Regions from separate parts of the Rhizobium sp. 007 genome, predicted to be linked through region 2. Evidence: predicted binding sites of a transcription regulator. Region 2 holds the regulator's gene; each other region holds the start of a gene.
What was found. The regulator PhoB, encoded in region 2, activates phosphate uptake and scavenging genes when phosphate is short. The targets are predictions, from matches to a motif close to TGTCATNNANCTGTCAT.
Positions count from the first base shown of each region.

Region 1 (7,754 bases), 460 kb from region 2:
GAAGTGGGAACTTGTGTGTTGGAAAAACTTTCCAGCGCTTCTGGCCGCACTTGGGATCGCGGCGTCCTATGAAATGCGCTTTTATCCTTCTTCTTGCGTTTGTCTTTTTTCGCAGGGGCAGCTCACGCGGCGGCCGGAAGGTGAAAGCTGGCCTGCATTTGGTCTAGTTCAGGTTGAAAGTCAAGAGACGAGCGAGAGAAAGGTGCTGCGGCGCGCCGCCTGAACGAGCGGCGTGCCGCACACATACTCCTTAATAGCCGGGGCAGACCCGAACTCTCACCCATACGTCCGATCGGTGATCGTAGCGGCGCTCCACACCGCAATATCCATAATTGCGATAATAGGCCGGGTAAGGCCGATAGTAGGAGCGATAATAAGGCCGGTAGTAGCTCCGATAGACCGGATACGGCCTGTAGTAGGGCCGGTAGTACGGTCTATAGTAGGCTCCGTAATAAGGTCCGGAGTCGGCTCCATAGTAAGCTCCGTAATTGGCTCCATAGTAGGGTCCGGGATAATAATAGCCGTAGCCAGGGTAGGGACGCGTAGCGTGCGATAGGAGGATGCCGCCGATTGCTCCGGCCGCAACACCGCCCCAAAAGTCATCGTGACCGGCGTCCGCCGGAGTTGCCGGAATGAGGGAGGTGCCAGTCAAAGTCAACGCCATCAAGCCCGCCGCCATGCTTTTGTGAAGTACGGACATGATCGTCTCCTTTCATAGACGAACTTGTTTCTTGAAGCCGTCAGGAGAAACCGTGGCGAAACGCGGCCAACTGATCGAGTTCAGTCTTACAACGTGGAAGATTATAGCATAGTTCCTGATACTCTTGGGCCCGAACTCGTTGTCCCGGGTTCCAGATTTCCGGAACGTGTCATGGTTAAAACCTTGTTAAACGGCTTACACCTATAGTGGATGCCAGAACACTGTTTCTCCTGATAGCGAGGCGACATCTTTGACATCGAGCGGGGACCTTCTCGAACTGGCGTGCAGCCGGATCGCAGATCTGGATACGCCTGCCTATGTCAAGAACAGCGAGCTTCGCTACGTTGCCGTCAACGAAGCCTATGCCCGCTTCTTCGGCAGGGAAATTTCCGATTTCATCGGCCGCCGGACCCGCGAAATTCTCGACCGTCCGGAAGAGGAGGAGCGTGAAGACAAGGAGCGCCGCGCGCTCGTCTTCGGCACCGAAGAAACCGCCATCTGCTTCGATGCTGCCGCAACCGAGCATGAGCGGATCCGGATCGAGAGCTTCATGCCGTCGGAAGACCGGGCCTATGTTCTCGGTATCTTCGAGGCGCGCGCGCAGCCCCGCCGGCCGGTTCTCTCGGGGCCGGATCAGGCTTTGCTCGCCGATTTCGAGCGCGTCCGTGCCACGCTGGAAAAACTCGATCATCCGGTCGGCATTTTCGCTGACGACGGCCGCCCGCTGATCGTCAATTCGGCCTATCGAAGTGGAGGCAAAGCATCGCCCGCTGAAACCGGATGGCACGAGAGCGTCAACGAGCTCGATCTCCTCCAGACCATCATGGAAGACCTGCCGGTCGCCGCCTTCGCGCGCGATGAACAGCACCGCCTCGTCTATGCCAACCAGTATTACGAGACCTTCACCGGCCATGTCCGGTCAAAGGTGCTTGGCCTCACAGAGTTTGAGATGTTCGGCGAGGAGAGTGGCGCCAGCATCTATGAGGAAAACGCTCTGGCGCTCAAGGACGGCTCGCTAACGGAGGTGGAAGGTAAGCTTCCAAGCACGGACGGAACAGTTTATCCGATCTTGACGCGCGTCAATCGCGTGCAGACGCCGGACAGCAGGGTCTATGTCGTCGGCTCTTTTTCGGACATCTCACCGCTCAAGGAGCGTGAAGCCAAGCTGATCGAGGCGCAGAAGCATGCCGAAATCCTGCATCGCGACATTGAAAACATCCTGCGTTCGCTGCCGGTCGGCGTGCTGATCCTCGATAACAATCTCGATATCCTCTACATAAACGACGAATTCTACACGATCTGTGATCTGCCGCCTGACGATCGTTTTGACGGCCGGCCGTTCATCGATGTCATCCGCCGCAATTGTGAACTCGGGCGCTATGGCCACGAGCACAGCCCGGAAGAGATCCTGGCGGAGCGCCAGCGCCATTTCGGTTCGGATGGGGAGCAGGAGCCGATCGAACTCAGCTGGTCGGGCGGCAAATCGATCATCTTCGACAGCCGCCGCATCTCGAACGACCGCATTCTTCTCTCCTATTCCGATATGAGCGCCATTCGCGCGAGCGAGAAGGAAATCCATGAAGCGCGCGCTGCCCTGGAGCATCTCGGCGAACTGATGCGGGATGCGACGCGGGCCATGCCGCAAGGCCTGACGATCGTCCAGGACGGCATCATCAAGCTCTCCAACGATGCGCTTTCGGACGTTCTGCGTATTCCGCCGGAATACCTCGTTGCAGGCCGCGGCTGGATCGACCTCTTCAATTTCTGCGCCGATCGCGGCGACTTCAAGAGTCCCGCCGCCGAGGTGTTGCACTATTGGCGTTCAAACATCGCTGCGAAGCAGCCGATCGCCACTGTCTTTCATGTGGCCGGCGAGCGCTGGGTGAACATGGAGGCGACGATCAGCGAGCGCGGCCATTGGGTCGCGCTCTTCACCGACGTCACCGAAATGAAAGAGCGCGAGGAAGAGCTTGAGAGGCTGCTGGCACGGGCTGAAGCTGCCGATCGCGCCAAGTCGGAATTTCTCGCCAATATGAGCCATGAAATCCGCACGCCGATGAATGGCGTGCTCGGCATGGCCGAGCTGATGGCGAAGACCGATCTTGACGCGCGGCAGAAGACCTTCATCGACATCATCGTCAAGTCCGGCAACGCGCTTCTGACGATCATCAACGACATTCTGGACTTCTCCAAAATCGATGCCGGACAGATGACGCTGCGCAAGGCGGCCTTCGATCCGGTGGAAGCGGTCGAGGATGTCGCGACGCTGCTTTCTTCGCCCGCGGCGGAGAAGGATCTCGAGCTTCTCGTGCGCGCCGATCCGAACCTGCCTGCCGCCGTCATCGGCGATGCCGGGCGGTTTCGCCAGATCGTCACAAATCTCGTCGGCAACGCCGTCAAGTTTACCGAGAAGGGGCATGTCTTCGTCGATATCGGTTTCCGGCCTGGCTCGGACGGTGAGGTCATGGTCGAGATCAGGATCGAGGATACCGGCATCGGCATCCCGGCAGACAAACTGCAATCGGTCTTCGACAAATTCTCGCAGGTCGATTCCTCTTCGACGCGGCGCCACGAGGGTACCGGCCTTGGTCTTGCCATCACTGCCGGTCTGGTCGATCTCTTTGGCGGTTACGTCAACGCCGAGAGCGAACCGGGCAAGGGCTCGGTCTTCACTGTCAACCTGCCCTTCGCCATCGCTGCTGCCCGCCTCGATCCCAAGCCGCTGCCCGTCAATGTACGCGGCGCACGCGTGCTCGTCATCGACGACAACGAGGTGAACCGCCGCATTCTCTCCGAGCAGCTGTCGCTTTGGGGTTTTGACGGCGTGGCTGCCGAAGACGGCAGGACCGGCATTGCCATCCTTGAGGCCGCACACCAGATCGGCGTCCAGGTCGATGCCCTGGTGCTCGACTATCACATGCCGGAAATGAACGGTGCGGAAGTCGCCCGCAGGCTCAGGGCCGACGCCCGCTTCGAGAGCCTGCCGATCATCTTCCTGACCTCAATGGATATCTCCGGCACGGAGAAGGAGTTCGCAGCCCTCAACGGCCATGCGCATCTGATGAAACCGGCCCGCGCCAACCTTCTTCGCAACACGATCGTCGAGGTCGTGCGCGCAAGTCGCGTGAAGCGGGCTTCTGCAGCCGAAATCGCCCGCCTGCAGGCAGAAACCGAGATGAGGGAACCGGAGCCTTTTGCGCCGCCGGCCTCAAAACAGCGCAAGACTGCCTTCATCGATGTGCTCGTCGCCGAGGACAACGAGGTGAACCAGATTGTCTTCACGCAGATCCTGCAGGGCACCGGCCTGAGTTTCCTCGTCGTCAACAACGGCCAGGAGGCGGTCAACGCCTGGGAAAGCCATGCGCCGCGGATCATCATGATGGACGTCTCGATGCCGGTGATGAACGGCCACGACGCGACCCGCGCGATCCGTGTCCGAGAGCGCGGACAGGGCCACCGCGTGCCGATCATCGGCGTAACGGCGCATGCGCTCGAAAGCGACCGCGAGCTCTGTCTCGACGCCGGCATGGACGATTACATGTCGAAGCCGATCAGCCCCGAACTGCTGGAAGAGAAAATCCAGCTCTGGCTCGGCAAGAGCGCGCAGTTGCCCGGCCGCTCAGGCCACTAGGGTTTTACGCCGCAGAGCATCTCGCGCTTGCCGGCGAAACCCTTGCGCCGCTCGACCGCAAATCCCGCCGCCATCAGATTGCGCCTGACGAAGCCTGCCGCGGCATAGGTCGCGAAGCTTCCTCCAGAGAGGGTCTTCTCGCAGATGAGCCGCATCAGCTCTTCCGACCACATGTCGGGGTTGCGCGACGGCGCGAAACCATCGAGATACCAGGCGTCGAAGCCGGGTTCGGCGGCCGCAACGCCATCGATTGCCGCGCTGCAGACAACGCTCAAAGTCGTCTGCTCGTCTAATGCAAGCGTCACGGTGCCTTGCGGCTGGCCGGGCCACAGCACCGTTAGCGCCTGCCGCTCGGCGTCGATTTGCGGCCAGTGCGAAAGTGCGCGACCGATCTCCTGCGGACGCATCGGGTAAAGCTCGAAGGAAATGAAGTTCAGATGTTGGCCGCTTTGGCGATGCGCTTTCCATTGCCGCCATGTTTCCGCGAAGTTCAGCCCGGTGCCGAACCCCAACTCTCCAATGCGGAAATTGTCCTTGCCGGTCCACCGTTCCGGCAGGCCGTTGCCCGCCAGAAAGACGTGACCGCATTCGAGCCGCCCGTCCGTCTGGCAATAAAAATGGTCGCCAAAGGCCCGCGAATAGGGCATATCGCCGTCGCGCCATTCGAGCGGTTGGCTCGTGCTGCCAATCTGATCGGGATCAATCTCTGTCATGCCTAAAGCCGATAGTGCGGTCATCTCCTCCGGTCAATCGTGCGTCAGTCTGCTGATTGCCGGCGGCGGCATCATGGGGCTGTGGGCGGCGGTTCATGCCGAGCGACTTGGCATCGACACGCTCCTCGTCGATGCAGGCGAATTGGGGCAGGGTGCGAGCGGCGGGCTGCTCGGCGCGCTGATGCCGCATTCGCCGGACAAATGGAATGCCAAGAAGCAGTTCCAGTTCGATGCGCTGGTTTCCCTCGAAACCGAGATCTCTGCGATCGAAGCTGCCACCGGCCTTTCCACCGGCTACCGCCGATCCGGCCGCATCATCCCGCTGCCGAAGCCGCATCTGCGCAAGATCGCGCTTACTCATTCCGCCGATGCCGAAACACACTGGCATCGGCACGGCAGCAGCTTCCATTGGCATGTCGCAGATGCTCCGCCGGTTGCAGGCTGGATCGACCCTGCCGCCGGTGCGAGCGGCTTCGTGCACGACACGCTCGCTGCCCGCGTCGCACCCCGCACGCTGGTCGCCGCTCTTGTCGCCTTTCTGAGGCAGGCAAAGCGTGTGAGCATTATCGAGAATGCTACAGTTGGCGGTCTCGAACCGGAACGCGGGATCGCCGACGCCGGTGGGAGAACAATCGCCTTCGGCCGCTGCATCGTCGCGGCAGGTCACCAGTCATTTCCACTTCTGCAGCGGTTCACGCCCGGATTGGAAAGGCCGCTCGGCCAACCGGTCAAGGGGCAGGCGGCGCTGTTGAAGGCCGAGATCGATCCCGCCTTTCCCACCATCTTCCGCGACGGCCTCTATATCATTGCTCATGAGGGCGGCCATGCTGCGATCGGCAGCACCAGCGAGGACCGTTTTGACAATCCCAATACGACCGATGCTCAACTCGACTCTCTGATCGAAGCGGCGCGCGAGATGGCCCCCGTGCTTGGCGAGGCGCCGGTCGTCGAGCGCTGGGCCGGCCTTCGTCCGAAGGCGATCGACCGCGATCCGATGATCGGTCCGCATCCGATGTATCCGAAGCTCATCGCCTTGACCGGCGGCTTCAAGGTCAGCTTCGGCCTTGCCCACCGTCTTGCCGAAGCTGCCGTACATATGGCCGACGGCCGTTCCGCACCTTTCGCCCTGCCGGAAAGTTTCGCGTTTTCGAGCCATATCACGGCTGCTTCACGTTAAACGTGAATTAGAAGCTGGTGCTTTTCGTTATTCTGTCATGCAAATCACCTATCTGCTTGCGCATCGACGGCGCCGGAATCGTCTGCGCGCCCTTCCTTTGGTGGAGGAGATTGCATGCGCTACGCCATTTGCTTCACGCCGACGCCGAGCGATCCGCTCAGCCAGGTGGCGGCCAATTGGCTTGGCCGCAACGTCTTTTCCGGCGAGATGGTCGAACCTCCGGCCATTGGCGGCATCGGCATCCACGATATAGCGTTCCATACTGCCGTGCCGCGCCGCTACGGTTTCCATGGTGTGCTGAAGGCGCCGTTTCATCTTGCACCCGATGTTTCGGAAACGCAACTTTTACGCGATATGATGCGCTTTTCCGGCAGCTTCCAGCCGTTCCGGATTCCAAGGATCGAGGTCGCGCGCCTGCGCAATTACTTCAGCCTCGTGCCGTCGGTCCCCTGCGAACACATGCACTATCTCGCTTCTGCGGTCGTGCAGCATTTCGACCGCTTCCGTGCACCCCTTTCCGAAGCCGAGATCGAGCGCATCGATCCGGATGGGCTTTCGGCCGCGCAGTTTGCCAACCTGCATCGCTGGGGCAATCCCTATGTGATGGACGAGTTCCGCTTCCACATGCCTGTGACGGGTCCTGTCAATCTTGTCGATATGCCGCGCATCGAGCAGGCGCTGCGTAACGTCTTCGAGCCTGTTCTCGCTGAGCCGGTCACCGTCGCCAACATCGCGCTGATGATCGAGGAAGGCACAGGCGGGCCGTTCCGCGTCCATTCGCTGCATCCGATGGGCAAGGTCAGCGCGCGCAAGATCGCCTGATCACTTTTGTTCAAGAATGGGCGGCCCAAAGATGCTATATCCGGCCGATGGACAACATCTCCCAGGAACAGGCAACCGAAGCCATGCCGCTGTCTGGAGCGGAGACGACGCGATTCTGGCGTGACAGCCGTTTCGGCGGCATGGAGTGCCTGAGCGCGACGTTCCTGACGCATGAGTTCGCGCCGCATGCCCACGAGACCTTCAGCATTGGCGCTATCGAAAGCGGCAGCCAGATCGCGACGATCCGGGGGGCGCGCGAAAGCTCGGGGCCGGGCGATCTCTATCTGATCAATCCGGGCGAAATCCATGACGGCGTGCCTGTCGAGGGCGGCTATCGCTACCGGATGATCTACCCGGACACGTCACTCTTCCGCGAAATCCTGGAAGATGTCACCGGCCGCACCTTCAGCGGCATGCCGGCCTTCGGCAAGCAGATCCTTCACGATCCCCGGCTTGCCGAGGCTTTTTATGATGCGCACCGCGCGCTGGAATTGGGGGCCGGTGCGCTGGAGACCAGTCAGGGCATGTTCCTTGTGCTCGAGGCCATGTTTCGGCATCACGGCAGTTCAATTATCGTGCCGATCGACACGCAGGAGCGGTCGGCCGTGCAGCGCGCCCGTGACTACCTGATGGAAAACTACGCCTTTGATGTCGGACTTGAAGAACTCGCCGCCGTGGCGGGCCTCAGCCGTGCGCATCTGATACGCGCCT
Region 1 covers NZ_CP064187.1:2,405,409-2,413,162, reverse strand. The annotation lists gene ISN39_RS12150 (hypothetical protein) at 251-700, opposite strand; gene ISN39_RS12145 (response regulator) at 951-4,331, shown strand; gene mnmD (tRNA (5-methylaminomethyl-2-thiouridine)(34)-methyltransferase MnmD) at 4,328-5,044, opposite strand; gene ISN39_RS12135 (FAD-binding oxidoreductase) at 5,043-6,221, shown strand; gene ISN39_RS12130 (DUF1045 domain-containing protein) at 6,336-7,043, shown strand; gene ISN39_RS12125 (AraC family transcriptional regulator) at 7,091-7,754, shown strand, end outside.
Region 1: ISN39_RS12130 (DUF1045 domain-containing protein) is a predicted target of PhoB. The motif match lies at 6,244-6,260, and genes of this name have one in related genera.

Region 2 (7,754 bases):
ACCCAGACGGTGGCCACCATCAACATCGACCTGAGCAAAGCTGAGCTCGATACAAGCGATATGATGAAGGCCGATTGGCGCGGCGCTGTACGCGACGCGTTGCGCACTCAGGTGGGGGATTTGCCTCGCAGGCAGGAGAAGGCCTACTTCGACCTCTTCACGTCGTCGGCACCGTTCCTCGTCCGCGACGCGGTCATCAAGGATCCGGCGCGCCTTAAGGGGCCGAGCACCTTCGTTATCCCGATGTCGGACCCGGCCGACCAGTTCGTCAAGGGTGAGATCAGCCGGGACACGCCCGAGAGCCAGCGCCGCGTCAGCGACGAGCAGATCGGCATGATCGACCAGCTCGTATCCAAGGGCGTGATCTCCAGCCCGTTCAACTGGGCGCTCTTCCTCAATGCCGACAGCCGCTTCCCGGAACTGGCTGGCTTGGCTGGCGCGATTTCCGGATCGTTCTGGTCGCTGCTGGTCTGCTTCGCGATCAGCTTCCCGATCGGCATCGCGGCGGCGATCTACCTGGAAGAGTTCGCTCCCAAGAACCGTTTCACCGACCTCATCGAGATCAACATCAACAACCTTGCGGCGGTCCCGTCGGTGGTCTTCGGTCTCCTCGGGCTCGCCGTCTTCCTGAACGGCTTCGGCCTACCGCGGTCGTCTCCGCTCGTCGGCGGCCTCGTTCTCTCGCTGATGACGCTGCCGACGCTCATCATCGTCACACGCGTGTCGCTGAAAGCGGTGCCTTCCTCGATCCGCGAGGCGGCTCTCGGGGTCGGCGCCTCCAAGCACGAGATGATCTTCCATCACGTGCTGTCGCTCGCCATGCCGACCGTCATGACCGGCGCGATCATCTCGCTCGCGCGAGCGCTTGGTGAAACGGCGCCGCTGCTGCTCATTGGTATGAACGCCTTCATCACAAGCCCGCCGGATGGTATCTTCGCGGCGTCGACGGCCCTTCCCAGCCAGATCTACATCTGGGCGGACAGCCCGGAGCGCGGCTTCGTATCGAGGACCTCCGCCGCAATTCTCGTGCTGTTGGGCTTCCTCATATTGATGAATGCAATCGCCATCTTCCTCAGGCAGCGTTTTGAACGCCGCTGGTAACGGAGTAAGGATTATGAACATGTTGACTGAAACAGCAGTTGAGAAGGCTCTGGAGCAGAAACTGAATACGAGCGCCTATAAGATGGTCGGCAAGACGGTGTCTGTCTACTACGGCGAGAAGCGTGCGCTTTTCGACGTGAACCTGAACGTCCGCGAAAACACTGTTACCGCCCTCATCGGCCCATCGGGCTGCGGCAAGTCCACGTTCCTGCGTTGCTTGAACCGCATGAACGACACGATCGACAATTGCCGCGTCACGGGCGAAATCAAGCTGGACGACGCGGATATCTACGATCCGGACATCGACGTCGTGGAACTCCGCGCCCGCGTCGGCATGGTCTTCCAGAAGCCGAACCCGTTCCCGAAGTCTATCTACGAGAACGTTTCTTACGGACCGCGCATCCATGGAATTGCGAGGTCGAAGGCCGACCTTGATCAGATCGTCGAAAGCAGCCTCCATAAGGCCGGCCTCTGGAACGAAGTCAAGGACCGCCTGCAGGAATCCGGCACCGGTCTGTCGGGCGGCCAGCAGCAGCGCTTGTGCATCGCGCGCGCCGTTGCCGTCAGCCCGGAAGTCATCCTGATGGACGAACCGTGCTCGGCGCTCGATCCGATCGCGACCGCCAAGGTCGAGGAGCTGATCCACGAGCTTCGCGAGAACTACAGTATTGTCATCGTGACGCACTCGATGCAGCAGGCAGCCCGCGTTTCGCAGCGCACCGCCATGTTCCACCTCGGCAATCTCGTCGAGGAGAATGACACCGACAAGATGTTCACCAATCCGGACGACCCGCGCACCCAGGATTACATCATGGGCCGCTTCGGCTGAGCTGCGGCGTTCAGGCTATTCAAGGACAATCCCAATGGCATCGACCCATATCTTTTCTGCCTATGACGAGGATCTGAAGTATTTGTCCCGCCGCATCTCGGAAATGGGCGGGCTTGCCGAGCAGATGGTGTCGGACGCCGTCCGCGCGCTGGTTAACGGTGACGCTGGCTTGGCCCAGAAGGTCATCTCCGACGATGTCGTCATGGATCACGCCGAGCGCGAGATCGGCGACAAGGCGATCGTCACGATTGCCCGCCGCCAGCCGGTGGCCTCGGACCTTCGCGAGATCATGGGCTCGATCCGCATCGCGGCCGATCTCGAGCGCGTCGGCGATCTCGGCAAGAACACCGCCAAGCGTGTCATCGCCGTGCAGAGCACCGGCGTTCCGCGCAAGCTCGCCCGCGGTCTCGAGCATCTTTCCGAACTGGCGCTGGTCCAGCTCAAGGAAGTACTCGACGTCTATGCCTCGCGTTCAGCCGACAAGGCGAAGTCGATCCGCGAGCGCGACGAGGAAATCGACGCGATGTACACCTCGCTGTTCCGCGAGCTGTTGACCTACATGATGGAAGATCCGCGCAACATCACCAGCTGCACGCATCTTCTCTTCTGTGCGAAGAACATCGAGCGCATCGGCGATCACGCCACTAACATTGCCGAAACGATCTATTACATGGCGACCGGCGCACAGCCGGAAGGCGAACGTCCGAAGGACGATACTGCCAACACCGTCGGCGCGGTCACGGAATGACAATTCCGAACCGGCCCTCAGGAGACAGAACCGAATGATCCCGAGAGTTGCAGTCGTTGAAGACGAAGAGGCACTGAGCGTGCTTCTTCGCTATAACCTTGAGGCCGAAGGTTTCGAGGTCGACACCATTCTGCGCGGCGACGAGGCCGAAATCAGGCTTCAGGAGCGCACGCCGGATATTCTGATCCTCGATTGGATGCTGCCGGGCGTGTCGGGCATAGAGCTTTGCCGCCGCCTGCGCATGCGCCCGGAAACGGAGCGTCTGCCGATCATCATGCTGACGGCGCGCGGCGAGGAAAGCGAGCGTGTGCGCGGCCTTTCCACCGGCGCCGACGACTACGTGGTCAAGCCGTTCTCCACGCCCGAACTCGTTGCCCGCGTCAAGGCGATGCTGCGCCGCGCCAAGCCCGAGGTGCTCTCCACGGTGCTGAAATGCGGCGATATCGAACTCGACCGCGAAACGCATCGTGTTCACCGCAAGAGCCGCGAAGTCCGTCTCGGCCCGACCGAATTCCGTCTACTGGAATTCCTGATGTCGTCGCCCGGCCGCGTCTTCTCGCGTTCGCAGCTTCTGGACGGTGTCTGGGGCCACGACATTTATGTCGACGAGCGCACCGTGGACGTTCATGTCGGTCGACTGCGCAAGGCGCTGAACTTCTCCAACATGCAGGACGTCATCCGCACCGTCCGCGGCGCAGGATATTCGATGGAAGCATAGCAGGGAGGCCGGAGAAGATGTCGGTGCGGGTACTTGTTGTTGAGCAGGACGAAGATCTGCTCGCGACACTGAAGCATGCTCTGGAGACAGAAGGGTATTCGGTGAACTGTCTTCACCCGCATGCGTCGCTGGTCGAGCTCGTGGCGTTGCGGCTGCCTGATGCGGTGATATTCGGTGCGCCGGCTCCTGGCTCGATGGCAATCTCGACATGCCGCCAGTTCCGGACAACTGGAGCGACCGCCCGCCTTCCGATCGTGGTGCTGCTGGACTCGGCCCTCGAGCAGGACCGGTTGGCCGTTCTCTCCGCCGGAGCCGACGACTGCCTCATAAAGGCAGTCTCCCCCGTGGAACTCCTCATCCGCTTGCGGAACCTCCTGCGGCGTCTCAATCCAGCGCTGCTGGAGAGCACGCTGAAGGTCGGGGATCTGACGCTCGATAAGAACGCCCGCCGGGTTCACAGGCAGAAGAAGGAAGTCAAGCTCGGCCCCACCGAGTTCAGGCTGCTCGAGTTTCTGATGAAGTCCCCCGGCCGCGTCCACTCCCGATCGGAATTGAGGGCATCGCTGTGGGGTAACGATGCCAGTGTCGATGAGCGCGCTGTCGACGTACACATCGGGCGTCTCCGGAAGGGCATCAGTTTCGGCAAGGCCGATAAGGTGATCCGGACGGTGCGTGGCGCCGGCTACGCACTCGGCGACTTCTGATCCGGATCAGGTTCCTATCCTATCCCCGTCGCTGTGCGCACAGATTGAGACGCGCGATACAGCTGTTCGCGCAATACGTGTGTCACGTCGATTTCACGCGACTGCCTATATTAGGGTGTGCTTAGTCGCGCTGGAGGTGATTCCAGTCACGCCTTCGGCTCCCATACTCGCCTAAGGGCGTCAGACATATAATCCCGCCGGGATGAGGGTTCGGCCCGATAGGCCACACTCGTCCCAAAGTACAGCTAGTTTGGTTGAAGCGATTTGGAGTATTCCATGACGATCAAGACGGCGTTGTTGAGAATGTCCCTGATTATCGTTTCCGGGTGGGTCATGGTCGGCACCATCACCTTGGTGATGTTCCATTGACCAGCGAGGTGTAAACGGCATGCGGTTCCTGGTGTACACGAAAACGATCGCTGAACTCGATTATGACGAAGAGACGCGCGTCTTGACGATCATCTACCGGGACGGCCAACTGCGATCCGTTCCCCATGTCGATCCCAAGATCATGATGAAAATGGTTGCACAGCTTCCTCCGGAACGATCCCTCTACCTGATGCAGGCGGCGATCTGAACGTCGCGGGCAAGGCAAGGTGCGACCGCACCTGGCGTCAATGCATGGCCTCGATAAAGGCGCGGCGATAGAACGCGCCGAGGTTGATCCGTTCTGCAGCGACCGCCACAAGCTTCTTTTCGAGACGGCGCTCGAATTCCCGCGATCGGGCCGCCCGCGGCCTGCCGTGCGGTGTCGTAGGCTTTAACCGCATCCGTGGTCCGACGTCGTCGCGGTACTGGGCAAGCGTCATGGCGGCCTTGATCAGCAGAGTTCTTATCTGCGGACGGTGCTCGGCAGCGATGACGAGGCCAAACGACTTGATCAGGACAGGCTTCGGGACGGGCAGCTCGATCTCGTCGATGATGTCATTTCCCACTTGCGCTTCCTCGGCGAACACGAGGTATTGGTCCACCAGGTCATGAGCGGCCTCGAGGGTCTCGGTGTCCGGGCTGTACCGGCACCAGGTGTCACCAAAAGCACTCAGCGATCCGTATGACATCAAGAGCTCCTTTGCCCTTCAAATGAACGCGGAAACTGCCTGATTGTTCAAAAGGATGCCGCAAGTGGTGCGAAAGCGGCGCGGCTTCGCCACGATCATTTGCTCCGCGGCGGGATGGCCGCCGCGGGGCAGGGAGGCGCATTTCGCGTAGATTCTCCATTTCATTTCGGCCTGGGCGGCCGTGGGGCCAATGACGCTAGGGTTGTCATGAAGTGCATGGAATAGTTCCTACCGTCACTTCCATGGCAACGAGTGATTGCGTGCTAACAAGTGTGCAGCGTTTGCTAGCCATGGGACACAGGAGTAAACTTTCAAACGTGATCGACCGGGAGCGAGGTGGGAGCACTCGCGAAAGGAGGCCCGGTATGAGCAATGCGACCGTAAACGACACCCCGCGGAAACCGCCCCCGGCAGAAGCCGGTGTCATCTTCGCCGGCCATGTGCGGGAAGTGACCGTCCATGCCGACGTTCTCGCTCTGCTGCCCGATCCGGCAACTGCGCAGCCTTGCCTGGATATCGCAGAAGACGCCGCCCGCGCCATCCACGGCACCATGGCCGTGGCCCATGTCGGTGCGGATCCGGAACGGATGATCGCCGCGCCCGAGGAGATCGATCTGCAGATGCTGCGCGACCTGGCCGAAGGCTCGCCGCAAGAGCGGTTCGAGCGGGTCGCCCGCGCCTTCGAGGATTGGAAGCAGGGCAAGCCCAGCCGAGAACGGCTCCTTCTCGATGACTGCCGCGGCGATCTCAATCGCTGCGTGACCGCCGAAGCCCATGAGACGGCGCTCGTCGTCGCCCCATGCCATGGCAACATGGATGCCCGCGACGCTTTTCACGATCTCCTTTTCAATGAGCACAAGCTGGTATTGGCACCACCTGCCGATGCCTATGCCGGCAATCTGCTGGGGCATGTGGTGATCGGCTGGAAACCGCATGATCATGCGCAGGGTGCCGTCGCCGCCGCCAGGCGCTGGCTGGCTGCGGCCGATCGCTTGACGGTTCTATGCGTCAACGACAAACCGGACGGAAGCTACCAGTCAACGGCAAGGGAATTGCTAGATCAGCTGGGGCTTGACGGCGACGTCGTTGCAATCAGCTCGGGAAGCCGGTCCGTCGGAGAGGCGATCCTCGATTTCGCCAAGTCGGTGGATGCGACGTGCCTTTTGATTGGCGCTTTCAACCATGGCTATTTCCTGGAGCTGCTGCTCGGCCGTGTCACTCACTACCTGCTGTCGCATTCGCCACATCCAGTGATGATGAAGCATTAGCGGCGGCGACGCTTGATCTCGCCTGCGCCAAGAAAAGCCGCTACAAAGTCGGTACTTCCATCTGGCTATATCGATGACACACGAAACGGCGGCCGCATCTCAATCGCGCAACTTACCCATGGCATTCGCGGGAGGCGCAATTATTGGCGCGCTCGGTGGGCTGATCGGCCTCGGCGGCGCGGAATTTCGTTTGCCGTTGCTGATTGGCCGCTTCAATTTCGCGGCCCTGGAAGCCGTCATTCTTAACAAAGCCATGAGCCTCGTCGTGGTCGCGACGGCCCTGCCGCTCCGTGCCGGAACGGTGCCTTTCGCCGTTATCGCCGAAAACTGGCTTATCGCCGCCAACCTGCTCGCCGGAAGCCTGCTTGGTGCATGGTGTGGGGCCGGATGGGCAACGCGCCTGAAATCGGAAACGCTCTACAAGGTTATTGCCGTCCTGCTCGTTGTTATCGCGGCGGTGCTGGTCCTCGGCCATGACGCTCGTGCAGGTCAGCCGGTTCTGACTGGGCCGTTCCAGCTGATCGCGGGCGTGATCGCAGGCTTCGTCATCGGCGTGGTAGCCTCGCTGCTCGGCGTGGCAGGCGGGGAATTGCTGATACCGACTTTGGTGCTACTGTTCGGCGCCGATATCAAGCTGGCCGGAAGCCTCTCGCTCGCGGTGAGCCTGCCGACGATGCTTGTCGGCTTCACCCGCTACAGCCGGGATCAGAGCTTTTCGGTTATCCGTCGCAACAAGGCATTTCTGCTCGTGATGGCGGCGGGATCGACTGTCGGAACCTTCATCGGCGGGTTACTTCTCAGCATTGTACCGAGTGTGTTCCTATTGCCTACGCTTGCCGTGATCCTCCTGATTTCAGCGTTGAAAGTCTGGCGGCATCAATAGTTCAAGTGAGGGCACACCCCCGACTTGCACACCTAGGAGCCAGCTACACGTTGCGATGATAGCTGGCGGCGGACGAGCCGGGCGTGAACCGCATTTCATGCAGTGTCTGTATCGCCAAACGTGCAGAACTCTGGTGAGGAGAAGGTTGCGTGCCTCCTTCTCGGGTATTGTTGAGCGCATATGGGTCGACATCAGCGATCAGGTGGCTGGGCAGCGCGGTCATCTGCCGCATAGTGTTCTCCCAGGTGGTGCGCTGCAGTTGCCTTGCCCTGAACGCAAAGAAGATGTCCAGAATGCTGTGTGCAGCCTCGGTCATTATGGCCTCCTTTGTTTATCGAGCCATGTTGCTAAAATAGCTTTGCGTTGACTTTCAAACAAACGAAATGATATGGTGTTTAATATCAGAAAAATTGAAAGATGCGACGATGACTATGCCCTTTCGCCG
Region 2 covers NZ_CP064187.1:1,944,431-1,952,184, reverse strand. The annotation lists gene pstA (phosphate ABC transporter permease PstA) at 1-1,101, shown strand, start outside; gene pstB (phosphate ABC transporter ATP-binding protein PstB) at 1,115-1,930, shown strand; gene phoU (phosphate signaling complex protein PhoU) at 1,965-2,678, shown strand; gene phoB (phosphate regulon transcriptional regulator PhoB) at 2,713-3,396, shown strand; gene ISN39_RS09860 (winged helix-turn-helix domain-containing protein) at 3,414-4,100, shown strand; gene ISN39_RS09855 (hypothetical protein) at 4,489-4,677, shown strand; gene ISN39_RS09850 (hypothetical protein) at 4,715-5,158, opposite strand; gene ISN39_RS09845 (universal stress protein) at 5,524-6,426, shown strand; gene ISN39_RS09840 (sulfite exporter TauE/SafE family protein) at 6,500-7,309, shown strand; gene ISN39_RS09835 (hypothetical protein) at 7,353-7,625, opposite strand; gene ISN39_RS09830 (LysR family transcriptional regulator) at 7,693-7,754, shown strand, end outside.

Region 3 (7,754 bases), on a different replicon from region 2:
GAGCGACGACGGGTCCCACTGATCAAGGGACGCCTTGTCGAGACGCACCGAGCCGCCGATAGGTTTCCAAAGACCGACGAGTCCGCGGGCAAGCGACGATTTTCCAGATGCGCTCGGTCCGATGACGCCGACGGCGTCTCCGGCCTCCGCCTTGAACGAGACCCCGCGCAGTACCATCGTCCGGGTACCAGGAACGGCAAGGTGAAGCGCTTCCACGGACAGGTTGGCGGTCGGTGCAGGCAGGTCGACATGCCGCTCCTCGGCCGGCAGCAGTTCCAGATGCTTCGTCAGTCTGCTCCAGCTTTGCCGGGCGGCGACAAAGCCCTTCCATTGTCCGATTGCAAGCTCCACAGGTGCCAGCGCCCTGCTGACGAGGATGGAACTTGCGATCATGATGCCGGGCGTCGCCTCTTGCCTGACGACCAGGATGGCGCCGACCGCCAGCACACCGGATTGCAGCATCATCCGAAGGACTTTTGAGATCGACATCAGACTGGTCGTGACGGTCGTCGCCGAGATATGATTGGCAAGATACCGGTTGTTAACCTCGGTCCATTTGGTGGCCAGCAACGACCCGAACCCCATGGCCAACACGGCCTCGGAGTTTCGCCGTGTCGCTTCGGCAAGATTCAGTCGCCGCGCGGAAAGCTCTGCGGCAATTTTTGCCGGTTTGCGGGACTTGAATTCGGCGAGTGCTGTAAGGCCTATCAACATCACCGCACCGGCAAGCGCTGTGACACCGATCCAGACGTGAAAGAGAAAGCACAGACCGATGTAAAAAAGCATCCACGGCATATCGAACAGCGCCGTTGGCCCGGGGCCGGAGAGAAAACCGCGTACTGTATCAAGATCGCGGATCGACTGCAGACCGTCGCCCGGCATTCGCATCCGCGAGGGCAACAGGATCAGAGAGTTATAGACGTCGCCTCCCAAACGCTCGTCGACAGCGGCTCCGGCGCGCATCAAAAGCATCGAACGGATAAAATCGAGCAATCCCTGGAAGATGAAGAGCGTTGCTGCAATGATCGCAAGCCCGGCAAGTGTCGGCAGGCTTCGACCCGGAATCACCCGGTCATAGACTTGCAACATGAAGAAGGAGCCAGTGAGCGCCAATATGTTGACAATGCAGCTCGTGGCTCCGACACCCAGGAAAGCGCGCTTGAGGGAAAAAAGCACCGCCACAAGGAAAGCCCGTGGTGGGCCGGATTTTTCGTTCGTCATGCAGCGCTCCGCGGTTGTATCACCGACACGAAGCGGGAGCCGTTCGTGCAGGCCATTCAACATTTGATTCTCAGTTCGACGCTATTGTTATCATCCCATGCGGTCGGCGTGTTCCCGTTAAAAAGTTTCTTTCGGTCTAAATTAAGGACCGCTTTACAGCGGACGCATCTGAATGGCCGATGTGCAGGAACGGGACGAGGTCGCGCATGCCTTGCGGACGAAATTTTCACCCACTATCTCAGCCGCGGCGTTCGAGAAAAGCAAGCCCGGCCTGCAAATCCTGCTGTGGATAAGGGAGATTGCCGACGAAATTTGGCCCTGTTGGCAGCCTACGGGCTGGGAGCCGGCAACCTTTCGTTAACCATGACGGCCTATCAATGGGGCGCTGCTTTTCCGCGATAGCAAGGCAGCACGTCGCGTGGCGGGCCTTGCCGCTTCAGGCACGTGGCGCTTGGGCTGGATATCTTCGCCAAGGAGTTTGCAAATGCAGCTTATCGCTTTACCGGATACGTTCAACCTGATCGGCAACGATGCGCTTATCGTCATGAAGGCCGAGGACACACATCAAGCCGTATGTGTGACGAAAGATGCGCTTGCTGGTGTTCAGGCTGCGCCCGACCCACGGTGGCTGCCGCAGGATCTGAGCGTACTCGAACTTATTGCAAGCCGGAAATTCGATCATGGCGAGATCGCCTTCGATGGCCGCATCTGGATCACGGCGAAGGATGTCCAGAACTGGCATAAAATGACGCGGCATTAAATTCAGCCGACGACGACGGGTTACGAGCGAGCGGCAAGGCAATTGTCGCATTTCCGTAATATCCCAGCCCTAAGTTTAGAATGGCTCCAAAACTAGGGGCCGTTCTCAACTTTGGAGCCAGTCCCATGAATGAACATCTTTCTCAAAAGATATTCCCCACGACGCAACTTGAAGACGCAGATGGCGAAGGCCACAATTCGAGCCTCAATCCGACCATGGGCGAAATCATCAGCAAGCGCTTTTCGCGCCGTAGTTTCCTCCAGGGTTCGCTTGCAGTTGCCGCCATTACCGCGACCGTCAGCCCAGTGGCGTTGATGACGGCGGAAAAGGCGCGCGCGAATGGCGCTTCTGCCTTCTCCTTCCCGGAAGTCGAGGCCGGCGTGGATGCCAACCATCACGTCGCCGAAGGCTACAACGCTGACGTCCTTTTGCGTTGGGGCGACGCGCTCTTCCCCGACGCACCGGCCTTCGACCCGACCAAGCAGACGGCAGAAGCCCAGCGCCGGCAATTCGGCTACAACAACGACTATGTCGGCTTCATCCCGCTTGAAGGTTCTTCGACAAACGGGCTGCTTGTCGTAAACCACGAATATACGAACCCGCACCTGATGTTTCCCGGCATCGTCAAGATCGTCGACGGGAAGATCTCCCAGGGCAAGCTCAGCAAGGAACAAGTCGACGTCGAAATGGCCGCGCATGGCGGCACGATTGTCGAGATCCGCAAGGTCGACGGAAAGTGGCAGGTCGTTCCGGAAGGCCGCTACAACCGCCGCATCACCTCTACCACGGAAATGCAGCTTACCGGCCCGGCTGCCGGTCATGATCGGGTCAAGACCTCGGCGGACGCCACCGGCACGCGCGTCATCGGCACGCTCAACAACTGTGCCGGCGGCGTGACCCCTTGGGGCACCTACATCATGGCTGAAGAGAATTTCCACGGCTATTTCTCCGGCGAACTGCCGGAAGGCCATAAGGAAGCCGCCAATTACAAGCGCTACGGCGTGCCGGAAGGCGGATATGATTGGGCCAATTACTACGACCGCTTCGACCTCTCCAAGGAACCGAACGAACCGAATCGCTTTGGCTGGATCGTCGAAGTCGACGTCATGGATCCGACCGCGACCCCGAAGAAGCGCACCGCTCTTGGCCGTACCAAGCATGAGGGAGCGGCATCGATCGTCAGCAAGGACGGCCGTGTTGTCTTCTATCTCGGCGACGATGAACGCTTCGACTATGTCTACAAGTTCGTGACGTCGGGAACGTTCAATGCGAACGATCGTGCCGCCAATCTTGATCTCCTCGATGAGGGCACGCTTTACGTGGCCAAATTTGCCGAGGACGGTACGTTGCAGTGGCTGCCGCTCATCTTCGGCCAAGGACCGCTGTCAGCCGAAAACGGCTTTGCCAGCCAGGCCGACGTTCTCATCGAGACGCGTCGCGCCGCCGACATTGTCGGCGCAACGAAAATGGACCGGCCGGAAGACATCGAACCGAACGCCGTCAACGGCAAGGTTTATGTCATGCTGACCAACAACAGCAAGCGCAAGGCCGATCAGGTGGACGCCGCAAATCCCCGCCCCGACAACGCCTTCGGTCACATCATCGAGATCACCGAGGATGGCGGCGATTACTCAGCAACTTCAGGCAAATGGGAAGTTCTCTTGAAGTGCGGCGATCCTTCGGTTGCCGAAGTCGGCGCGACTTTCTCGACCGAAACTTCCAAGAACGGCTGGTTCGGCATGCCGGACAACTGCGCCGTCGATTCGGCCGGCCGTCTTTGGGTCGCAACGGACGGCAATAACAACAAGGCCACCGGCCGCACTGACGGCCTTTGGGCTGTCGACACCGAGGGTGACGCTCGCGCCACCTCTCGCCTGTTCTTCCGCGTCCCGGTCGGTGCCGAGCTCTGTGGTCCGCTCTTTGCCCCGGATGACGAAACGGCTTTCGTCGCCGTGCAGCATCCCGGGGACGGCGGTGATGACTGGGCGGGCCATGGCCGCCCATCCTATTACGAGGATCTTTCCACCAGGTGGCCAGACTTCAAGGATGACATGCCAGTGCGCCCGTCTGTACTTGCCATCACCAAGATCGGCGGCGGCAAGATCGGCATCTGAGACGGCGCGTTGACAGAGCCTTTGTTAGCCGGGACGAGTGCGTCGTCCCGGCTATTGTTGTTCACAGGGACACAATCGTGTCTGCATCCATGCCCTCTCGCGTCACAAAAACTTCATGCGCCTCTGCGAAAGCTTTGGGCAAACGAAATCCGCAATCTCCATAAGAATTCTTCATGACATCGTCCTCGGTCTCCACCCGCTTGTCACCGGCGGCCTCGCAACGCCTTTTGCTTCTCGCAAATACGGCACTGAAAGCGGGGCAAACCGCCCGCAGGTCGCTAAAGCGGCGGCTGGTGAGCGAGATCGTGTCGAAGGCTCCGCGTGACTACCAGACGGAAATCGACGTGGCGGTCGAGGGGATCATCGTCGATGAGGTGGCGAAAGCCTTTCCCACTTACGCGATCAAAGGAGAGGAAGCCGTCGGCAATCGTGATGCCGAGGCAAGCACACCTGTCATCTATATCGACCCGATCGACGGCACGACAAACTACGCCTGGGGCATTCCGCATTTCGGCATGACGATTTCGATCGCCGAAGGTGGCCGCATCGTGGCTGGTGTCGTCTATGATGCGATGCAGGATGAACTGTTCAGCGCGGAGGCCGGCGGCGGCGCTTATCTGAACGGTGAGCCGATCCGCTGCATCGAGAACGCCGAAATCGAAAGCGTCCTGATCGGCGCTGGACTGCCCGTTCCAGGACAAGTGAAAGCCGTCAGCGAGGACACTTACTTCACCGCGCTCAAGCGGCTGATGGTCAATACGGCTGGTGTGCGGCGGCTGGGCTCAGCAGCACTTTCGATTGCCTATGTGGCATGCGGACGGCTGGACGGCTTCTTCGAAGACGGCCTGTCGCTGCATGATTATGGCGCGTCGGTCCTTCTGGTCGAAGAGGCTGGCGGACAGGTTTCGGCCTTTTGCGGCGGGCCGGTCACGGCAAACGGCGATATCCTCGCCGCAAATAGGGCGATCCATCCGTGGCTTGTCCAAGGGTTTAACTGAGCTCGGGACTTACAGGTGCTTGACCAGCAGCGCTTCCAGCCCGACCGGATCGTCGGTCGTGATTTGATCCGCTTTCAGCGCAAGAAGCCGTCGAACCTTCGGCAAGACTTCGGGAACGGCTGCCGTGATGGTATAGGCATCGACGCGGCGGCCAGCGCGATGGAAGGCGTCAATGAGGTCATAACCTGCAGCGTCGGCGAAGAGCACCAGTTCGTAATAGAGATAGAACATTCGCGCGCGCGGCGATGCCTTCAGCGCTGTTTCCACGAAACCTGCGAAGTCGCGGCTTTCGATCAAGCGCTCAATCGCCCCGTCGTGACAAGGGTCATAGCCGATCGGCATGTCGGGAACCGCGTCGGAAAGCCGTTCGACGGCTCTAGCATCGCCCCCAGACAGAATGACCGACCGTGCGACCGGCGACAATGCTGCGGCAAAGGCGGTAATATCCACGTCGCGGATACTCGCGGACGCCTCCTTGAGATCCAGCTGCAGGACGGCATTTTCATCGCATTCGCCCGCAAGAAGAAGCTGCCCGAGATCGTCGATCAGCATCACCGGGTGATCTGCCGGCACGCCGGTATCATCGCGAAGCTGCAAGCCACGCAGATACTCCTGCGAAGCATCCAGGACACGGCCCGTGCCCGTCGTGGCCCGATCAAGTGTCTCATCGTGAAGAACCGCAAAACCTTCGCCGCAAAAACGAATGAGATCTATCTCGACGCTGGCGCCGAGCAACATGCCTTCGGCAATCCGCCGGCGCGTGAATGAGATGTCGCCGGCGAAGCGATGGCCACGATGCCATTTCAGCCATGTCCGGTGCGCACCTGTTTCGACGGCAATCCCCCTGCGGTCAGACATGTCCGAGCATCCGATCGGTTTGCAGCTCGCCGGCGGCGGCCGACCGATGGACGAGCTTGTTGTCACGAAAGGCGAAATAGGCGGTGGCTGCCGGTTCCACAAGGGAGCCCCTTGTCCAATCGACATCCGGTGACGTCATGGCCTTGAGCCGCGTGCCGTCCGCAAGGTCGATATCGACGATCCTGTGAGTGCCGAAATCGATGCTGCGATGCACGATGCCGGCGCCTGACTTCTTTGACCGGCTGAGCGAGAGCGCTTCCGGTCGGAAGGCGAGCACGAGATCGCCGTCTTCGACCGGAACTGCAAGCGAAAAGTCCGGATGTTCGCTGATCCCGTTGCGGACCTTCACGCGAACGAAATTCATGGAGCCGATAAAACCTGCCACGAATTCGGTCTTCGGTTCGCGGTAAATGAGGTCCGGCGGTGCGGTCTGTTCCGTGCCGCCATCCCGCATGACGACGACCCGGTCGGCAAGCGCCAGCGCCTCGTCCTGCCCATGAGTGACAAACAGGGTCGTGATGCCGAGGCGCTGCTGGATGTCGCGCACCTCTTCCCGCAGGCGCTCGCGCAAATGCTGGTCGAGACTGGCAAAAGGCTCGTCGAGCAGCAGGATCTTCGGCTCGAGCACGAGCGAGCGCGCCAGCGCCACGCGCTGCTGCTGCCCGCCCGAAAGTTGTGTCGTCATCCGCTTTCCGTAGTTGGAAAGGCCGACAAGTGCGAGCGCGCTTTCAACGCGCTCCGCGATCTCGGGTTTCGGCAGCCTGCGTATCTTCAACCCGAATGCGATATTGTTGAAGACGTCCATATGCGTCCAGAGCGCATGGCTTTGAAACACCATCCCTGTCGGGCGCTTCTCCGGCGCAAGTGTCGTAACATCCTTGGCGTCGATGAGAATTGAACCTGCACTCGGTCGTTCGAAACCGCCGATCATGCGAAGAAGCGTGGACTTGCCGGACCCCGATGGTCCGAGCAGGCAGACGAGCTCGCCATCATCGACATCGAGCGAGAAATCGCGCACTGCGAACGAAGCGCCGAAGGCCTTCGAAATCCCTTTGATCGTCAAGCGTGCCATCTCAAGCCTTTCTTCGGGTCATGCCCGATCCGCACGTCACGCGCCAAAGCCGCGGGCAAAGGCACCCGTTCCAACGACACGGCGGGCAAACATCAGTGCGATGAAGGACGGCACCCACAACATGACCGAGAGGACTGCGCCGTACTGCACGACGATCTGATTGTTGATGAAGGTGATCATCAATACCGGCATGGTTCGGACCTCAGGAGCACCGATCAGCCACGCTCCCTCCGTTTCGTAGAAGGTACCAACAAAGGTGAGCAGAAGCGCAGCCGCGATTGTCGGTGCAGCCTGCGGAAGGGTCATCGACCAGAACACCCGCAGTGGTGCCGCACCTGCATCCCGGGCCGCTTCCTCCATGCGCCGGTCAACGTTCTGGAACGCCGCGACAGGGATCCAGATCATCAGCATGAGGGTGCCGACGAGCTGGATCAGGACGACACCCCAGAACGTGCTGATCAGGCCGAGCTGCAGGAAGATGCCGGCGATCGCGACAAGCAGTCCGAACTTCGGGAAGGCGTGCGAAGCAAGAAAGGACAGGAAGAGGATGTTCCTGCCCGGAAAGGTCATGCGCGCAAATGCGTAAGCCGCCGGCAGGCAGATCACAGCCGACAGCAGCGTCACGGTCGCCGTCAGCCGAAGGCTGAGAAAAAGCGATTCCCAGACGTCGGAGCGCGATAGCGTCTGCGACCAGAAGCGCAGCCCGAACTGCTGCGGAATGACAGAGGGAT
Region 3 covers NZ_CP064188.1:1,260,019-1,267,772, reverse strand. The annotation lists gene ISN39_RS27115 (type I secretion system permease/ATPase) at 1-1,221, opposite strand, end outside; gene ISN39_RS27110 (hypothetical protein) at 1,394-1,582, shown strand; gene ISN39_RS27105 (hypothetical protein) at 1,706-1,981, shown strand; gene ISN39_RS27100 (PhoX family phosphatase) at 2,107-4,095, shown strand; gene ISN39_RS27095 (inositol monophosphatase family protein) at 4,269-5,093, shown strand; gene ISN39_RS27090 (glycerophosphodiester phosphodiesterase) at 5,103-5,951, opposite strand; gene ISN39_RS27085 (ABC transporter ATP-binding protein) at 5,944-7,023, opposite strand; gene ISN39_RS27080 (ABC transporter permease subunit) at 7,060-7,754, opposite strand, start outside.
Region 3: ISN39_RS27100 (PhoX family phosphatase) is a predicted target of PhoB. The motif match lies at 2,025-2,041, and genes of this name have one in related genera.

Region 4 (7,754 bases), 150 kb from region 2:
CCGACGATCGTGTAGTTCGCTTTGGTTTCCATCGTTTCCGGTCACTTCCCGCGGCTGTCGCCAGTGCTTTCGGCACGGCCGGCAGCTGTTTCTTCTTGCGGCACGATCGAGCGCGCGCGCTTGCCCTTGAAATAGGCCTGAACCCACGGATCATCATAGGCCAGCATGTCGTCGATCGTTCCCTCAACCATTACTCGCTTGTGTCCAAGCACGGCAATACGGTCGCAGACGGAAAACAGGCTGTCGAGGTCGTGGGTTACCATATAGACCGTCAGCCCCAGCGTATCGCGCAGCCGGGCGATCAGTTCATCGAATTCCGCAGCCCCGATCGGGTCGAGGCCCGATGTCGGCTCGTCCAGGAACACCAGTTCCGGATCGAGCGCCAAGGCCCGCGCAAGGGCAGCGCGCTTGATCATGCCACCGGAAAGCTCGGAGGGATACTTGTCCGCCGCATCGGCAGCAAGACCCACAAGCCGGATCTTCAGCTGCGCCAACTCGTCCATCAGCGATTTCGGCAGATCCAGATATTCGCGCATCGGCACCTGGATATTCTCCCTCACCGTCAGGGAGGAAAACAGCGCGCCCTGCTGGAAAAGCACCCCGAGCCGCATGTCGAGCGCATTGCGCTGGTTTTCATCGAGCTTGTCGAAATTCTGCCCCAGGATCTCGATCGTACCGGAGCGGCGCGGCAAAAGGCGCAAAATGGTCCGCATCAGCACCGATTTGCCGGTACCCGATGCCCCGACGAAGCCCAGGATCTCGCCGCGGTAGATATTCAGGTTGAGCTTATCGAGCACAATCTTCGGGCCGAAGCCGACGGTCACGTCCCGCGCCGAAAGCACGATGTCCCGCTCCTTCTTCTCACCCAGATCTGACTGCTTCCCGTCCACGCTGAACCCTTAAAAATTGATGGCCGCATAGAACATGGCGAACAGCCCGTCCATGAGGATGACGACGAAAATCGACTTCACCACGGAAGCCGTCACGTGTTGGCCGAGCGATTCGGCGCTGCCTCCGACCTTAAGACCTTCCACGGCCGCGACAATACCGATGACGAGCGCCATGAACGGCGCCTTGATCATGCCGGAGAGCACCGTCGACAGCGTGATCGCCTCGTGCAGGCGCGACAGGAAGGTCGCGAAGGTGATGCCGGAATAGGCCCAGGCGACCGCGGCCGCGCCGAACAGCGAGGCGAAGTTCGCCAGCACCGTCAGAAGCGGCAGCGCCACCGTCAGTGCCACAAGCCGCGGGAAGATCAGCACACCCACCGGATTGAGGCCCATGACCTTCAGCGCGTCGACCTCCTCACGCATCTTCATCGAGCCGATTTCGGCCGTGATCGCGCTGCCCGAACGGCCGGCGATCATAATCGCCGTCAGGAGCACGCCGATTTCGCGGAGCTGCAGGATGCCGACGAGGTCGACGACAAAGACTTCGGCCCCGAAATAGCGGAGCTGGAAGGCCCCCTGCTGCGCGATGATGGCGCCGATCAGGAACGACATCAAAAGGATGATCGGAACGGCGCGCACGCCCATGTGATCGATCTGGTTGACGATCGAGGCCGGAGAAACGCCGCTGCCGCGCCCGAACTTCATCTGCGCACCGCGCACCGCCGAGCCCAGGATATACATCGCGGCCGTGAGGTCATTCCAGAGGTCCATGGTCATCTTGCCGACCGGCGCGAAGATGCGCTCGGCAATGCCGCTTTTCATCGCAGCCTCAGTCGCGTCCTCCTCCGGCTTCTCGGAGAATTCCTCGATCATCTCGTCGATGTGTGGATTGGTGCCTTCAAAACGAACGTGCCGCCCGGCCGCCTCTTCCTGCAGCTTGAGCCGGCAAAGCAGCCAGACACCGGCCGTGTCGATATCCGTGACGCCCGACAGGTCGAGCGTCAGACCACCTTTAGCACGGGCAATCTTCTCGAAGTCGTGGAGGACGAGGTGGATGTTCGCGCTGCGCCAATTGCCTTCGAGATGAACGCGGCGTCCTCCACCATCGGCTTGGTCGTCCACGTGCAGTGAGGCGGCGTTGCGGGTGTCGGGCTTCAAAATGCTTGTGTCTTTCAAGGCTTGCGGCGACATTGCCGACTCGCGAACAAATCGCTCACGCCCGGCGCGTCAATATACCGAAGACACATAGAATTTCCATGCTCGCAGGATTGCAATTATGCCACGCTCGCTCGAAATCCAGATGAATTCCTTCCCCATTGCGGGCATTTTCACGATCTCGCGCGGTGCAAAGACATCGGCGGACGTCATCACCTGCATTCTGACGGAAAACGGCAGGCGCGGCTGGGGCGAATGCGTCCCCTACCGACGCTATGGCGAAACGATGGAAAGCGTCGCCGCGCAGATCGAGGCCGCCCGACCGCTGATCGAGCAAGGCATTTCAGGCGAAGAGCTGCTTTCGGCATTGCCGCCCGGCGCAGCGAGGAATGCCGTCGATTGCGCGATATGGGACCTCGAAGCCAAGCTCGGCGGAAAGAGCGTTGCCGAACGCATTGGGCTTGCGACCGCAAAGCCGCTCACGACCGCTTACACCATCTCGCTCGGCGAACCGGAGGTCATGACAGCGCAAGCGCGCGAATATTCTGCAAGGGCGCTACTCAAGGTCAAGGTCGGCACCGGCAACGATGAAAGCCGCATACGCGCCGTGCGCGAAGCCGCGCCTGACAGCACCATCATCCTCGATGCCAACGAGGGCTGGCCCGAGGAAACGCTGGAACATCACTTGCGCATCGCCGCCGAGATGAATATCGCCCTCATCGAGCAGCCCCTGCCCGCCGGCCGGGACGAAATGCTTGCCGGCATCGCGCGCCCGGTCCTCGTCTGTGCCGACGAGAGCGTCCATCATACCGGCGATCTTGCGAGCCTGCGCGACCGCTACGACGCGATCAACATCAAGCTCGATAAGACCGGCGGCCTGACGGAGGCACTCGTCATGAAACGGGAGGCTCAGCGCCTCGGCTTCCAGATCATGCTCGGCTGCATGGTGGGCACATCGCTCGCAATGGCGCCCGCCGTGCTCTTGGCGCAGGACGCGGAATTCGTCGATCTCGACGGTGCGCTGCTTCTTGCCCGCGACCGGGAATGCGGCCTGCGCTACACCGCTTCCCTTGTCTGGCCGCCCGAGGCCAGCCTTTGGGGCTGAAGGTAGTAGGCGACGAAGACCAGAGACATTCCCAGCACCGCGACGAGTGCCATGACGTAGAAGCTTGCGAGGCCGAGCCAGGCATAGATGTAGCCGGAGGCGAGCGTCATCAGCCCCATGAACATGCCGTTATAGAAGAAATAGGCGCCCTGGGCCGACGATTCCTGCGTCTCCTGTACCGTTGCCACGATCCGCCTCTGCACGCCGGTATGCACGAAGGCGAAGCTGCAGGAATGGAAACACTGCAGCACGAAAAAGCCAACGAAGCCCCAGTGCATCGGAAACAGGATCCAGCGGCAGATGCAGACCGCGCAGCCGATGCGGATGAGCGTCCAGGCGTTGAAGCGGCGGTTCAAATGCTTCGAGACGAAGAACACCATGACTTCGGAAGCGACGCCCGCACTCCAGAGAATACCGACCTCCGTTCCCGAAAAACCGAGGTGATGCCAGTAAATCGAGGCGAAGGCATAAAGAAGCGCGTGGCTGGACTGCTGGATCGCCACGCCCCAAAGCAGCACCAGCAGGTGCGGCTGCCGCAGCGAACTGCCGGTGGCAGCCGGTATGTCGACCGGCGTGCCGCGCCGGCGCGTCGGCCCGATGCGCGGACAGTAGATCGCCATCAGTATCGTCGTGACGAAACCGAAAATCATCACCGGCAGCACCATCGAGCCACCCGAATAGCCGATCATCTCGCCGCCGATCAGGGTCGATGCGATGAAGGCGATCGAGCCCCAGACGCGCATCGATCCGTAGTCGAGTCCCCATCGGCGAACGCCGGAAATGACGATCGATTCGACGACCGGCAGATAGGGCGCAAAGGTCGCCCCCTGCATGCTGAAAACGATCAGGACCGGCCAGAAACTTGTCGTCCAGCAGAGCGCGACCGCCGTCAGCAGCGACAGTCCGCCGGACCACAACAACACGTCGGCGCGCTCCTTCATTCGGTCGGCGTACATGGCGATGATCGGCGCAACGAGGACGCGCACCACCATCGGCACCGCCAGGATGATGCCGATTTCATGATCGGAGAATTCGTGGAACGCGAGCCAGACGGGAAAGAAGGGAAGAACGACACCGTTGACAGTCAGCGGAGCGCAATAGGACAGGGCGCTGAGCAGCCGGAAGCGCGGCGGCGCCCCCTCGCCTGTCGGGGCATTCTGGGCGGGAATCATCGGTGGACCTGCAGGAAACTAGACCTTGCCTAGCACATCAACCCAAGGGCGACTATGGCCAGAAATAGCCTTTCTGAAACGTTTCAAGAAAAAGCTTGTCCCCTTCGCTCACAATCCATCGTAACTAAAAGTCGCTAACGTTTGGGGCCCGCGCAGAGTGTCGTGGATTTTGAGCCAAGCGTCATGCGGCCGTTACCGTTAGGTGGTTCGGTCGCCCTTCCAAGAAAAAGAAGGGGATATACCTGTGTGCCCATATAAGATTCGCCGCCTCGACCGGAATGATGCGTCCTCTTTTAGGGAAATTCGCCTGGAGGCTCTCGCGAACCATCCAGAGGCATTTGGCGCGTCATGGGTAGAAGAGCAGAGTCAATCGGGGGCCCAATTCGCTGACAGGCTCGAGAACGGTCTTGTCATCGGAGGGCTCTTCGATGACGGAATGCTTGCCGGAACGATCGGTGTGTCGAAATCCAAAGGCATCAAGACGCAACATATTGGATCGATCTGGGGAATGTACGTCCGCCAAACGGCACGGGGCACAGGACTCTCACGCTTACTGCTGAGTGCTGCCATCGACGAAGTTGGCACGATTTTACGCTCGCTCCGGCTCAGCGTCGTGTCGTCCAACGTTCCGGCCATCCGGCTTTACAAATCCGTAGGCTTTGAAGAATGGGCCGTCGAAATCGAAGCTCTAAAGGTGGGCGAGACTTATTATGATGAAATTCTCATGCGGCTGGAACTAGGCCCGCGATAGTCGACGCCACGAGCCAGCTCGCTGCATCGCACTCGGCACCGTCCTATATCGCTTCAGTATTCACAACAGAAATTCAGGCGGCCTGCGGCTCGAGTTCGCTGTCGCGGTGCTCGATCGCCAGCGGGATGGCTTGAGCGTCGGCTAACGTGCTCCAGGTGATGAGCTCGAACGTGCCGTCCTCATGCTCGGCGATCGCCGTACAGCTCTCCACCCAGTCGCCGGTGTTGATATAGCGCACGCCGTCCATGTCCTCGATCACGGCATGGTGGATGTGGCCGCAGATGACGCCGTCGGCGCCATGCTTTCGGGCTTCGTCGGCCACGACGCGCTGGAACTCGCCGATGAAATTGACGGCATGCTTCACCTGCAGCTTGGCCCAGGCGGAGAAAGACCAATAGGGCATGCCCATGCGGCGGCGGATCGCGGCCAGCACGACGTTGATCTTGATCGCCGTGTCATAGGCCCAGTCCCCGAGATAGGCGAGCAGGCGGGCATTGCGGACGACGACGTCGAACTCGTCTCCATGCAGGATCAGGTATTTCTTGCCGTCCGCGCCGTCATGCATCATGCGCTCGGCGACTTCGATACCGCCGAAATGCATGCCGGGGAAGTCGCGCAGGAATTCGTCGTGATTGCCCGGGATATAGACGACCCGCGTGCCCTTGCGGGCCTTGCGCAGCAGCTTCTGCACGACGTCGTTGCAGACCTGCGGCCAGTACCAGCTGCGCTTCAGTCGCCAGCCGTCGACGATGTCGCCGACGAGGAATATCGTATCGGCGTCGTGGTAGCGGAGAAAATCGAGGAGGAAGTCCGCCTTCGCCGCCTTCGAGCCGAGATGCACATCGGAAATGAACAGAGTACGGAAGTGTCGAGTATCCATATTGTCTTTCACAAGCATCTTGCCTGCGTCCTATCGTTCATCTCGCCTTCCAAAATCAGACTCGTGTTTCAGGAAGATGACAGATGCGCGAATTGGCGCATCGCAGCGCTCACGAGTTTTCCGCCCGGATGCGAATTTCTGACTGTCCCTTCCAGCCGATTGATGTATGGAGAAGTCTTCAAAAGATGTGAGTGCGGCAGCGGAGACGGCAATGGATCATCAGGAAAAATCCAAGACGGAGAAGAACGAGACAGGCGGAAACCTCGACGAACAGGCGCTTTTCTTCCATCGTTATCCCCGTCCCGGCAAACTTGAAATCCAGGCGATCAAGCCGCTCGGCAACCAGCGCGACCTGGCACTCGCCTATTCGCCCGGCGTCGCAGCACCTTGCCTTGCGATCCGTGACAATCCGGAGACGGCCGCCGATTATACCTCGCGCGCCAATCTCGTCGCCGTCATCTCCAACGGCACAGCGGTTCTCGGCCTCGGCAACATCGGCCCGCTCGCCTCCAAGCCCGTCATGGAAGGCAAGGCCGTTCTCTTCAAGAAGTTTGCAGGCATCGACGTCTTCGACGTCGAAATCGAGGCCCCCACCGTCGACCAGATGGTCTCCACCATCGCCTCGCTCGAGCCGACGTTCGGCGGCATCAATCTCGAGGACATCAAGGCGCCGGAATGCTTCGAGGTCGAGCGCCAGCTTCGCGGGAAGATGAAGATCCCGGTCTTCCATGACGACCAGCACGGCACGGCCATCATCGTCGCCGCCGCGATCCTTAACGGACTGGAACTTGCCGGCAAGAAGATCGAGGATGTGAAGATCGTCGCCTCCGGCGCGGGTGCCGCAGCACTCGCCTGCCTCAACCTCCTGGTGACGCTCGGCGCGAAGCGCGAAAACATCTGGGTCCACGATATCGAAGGCCTCGTCTATGAAGGCCGCACCGAACTGATGGACGAATGGAAGGCTGTCTATGCACAGAAAAGTAAGATGCGTACGCTCGCCGACAATATCGGCGGCGCCGATGTTTTCCTTGGCCTTTCGGCTGCCGGTGTCCTGAAGCCCGACCTCCTGTCACAGATGGCGGACAAGCCGCTCATCATGGCTCTCGCCAATCCGACCCCTGAAATCATGCCAGACCTCGCGCGGGCCGCCCGCCCGGACGCAATGATCTGCACCGGCCGCTCGGACTTCCCGAACCAGGTGAACAACGTCCTCTGCTTCCCCTATATCTTCCGCGGCGCGCTCGATTGCGGCGCCACCGCCATCAACGAAGAAATGAAGATGGCGGCCGTCAAGGCCATCGCGGGGCTTGCCCGCGAGGAAGTGTCGGACGTCGCGGCCCGCGCCTATTCCGGCGAGACGCCTGTCTTCGGTCCGAATTACCTCATTCCTTCGCCCTTCGATCCGCGTCTCATCCTGCGCATCGCCCCGGCTGTCGCCAAGGCCGCCGCCGAGACGGGCGTCGCGTCGCGGCCGATTGCCGATTTCGACGCCTATCTCGATCAGTTGAACCGCTTCGTTTGGCGTTCGGGCTTCGTCATGAAGCCGATCTTTACCAGCGCCAAGCTTTCTGAGAAGAAACGCGTCATCTTCGCGGAGGGAGAAGACGAGCGCGTCCTGCGCGCGGCTCAGGTTCTGCTGGAGGAAAAGACCGGCGAGCCGATTCTGATCGGCCGCCCCTCGGTCATCGAGGCTCGCCTCAAGCGGTTCGGCATCCGCATTCGCCCGAACATCGATTTCGCCGTGGTGAATCCCGAAGACGACCCGCGCTACCGCGACTATGTCGAAGACTACTTCGCCCTC
Region 4 covers NZ_CP064187.1:1,789,762-1,797,515, forward strand. The annotation lists gene ISN39_RS09055 (MlaD family protein) at 1-32, opposite strand, end outside; gene ISN39_RS09060 (ABC transporter ATP-binding protein) at 42-890, opposite strand; gene ISN39_RS09065 (MlaE family lipid ABC transporter permease subunit) at 900-2,066, opposite strand; gene dgcA (N-acetyl-D-Glu racemase DgcA) at 2,167-3,150, shown strand; gene ISN39_RS09075 (MFS transporter) at 3,102-4,322, opposite strand; gene ISN39_RS09080 (GNAT family N-acetyltransferase) at 4,567-5,073, shown strand; gene ISN39_RS09085 (UDP-2,3-diacylglucosamine diphosphatase) at 5,147-5,953, opposite strand; gene ISN39_RS09090 (NADP-dependent malic enzyme) at 6,165-7,754, shown strand, end outside.
Region 4: ISN39_RS09085 (UDP-2,3-diacylglucosamine diphosphatase) is a predicted target of PhoB. The motif match lies at 6,019-6,035, and genes of this name have one in related genera.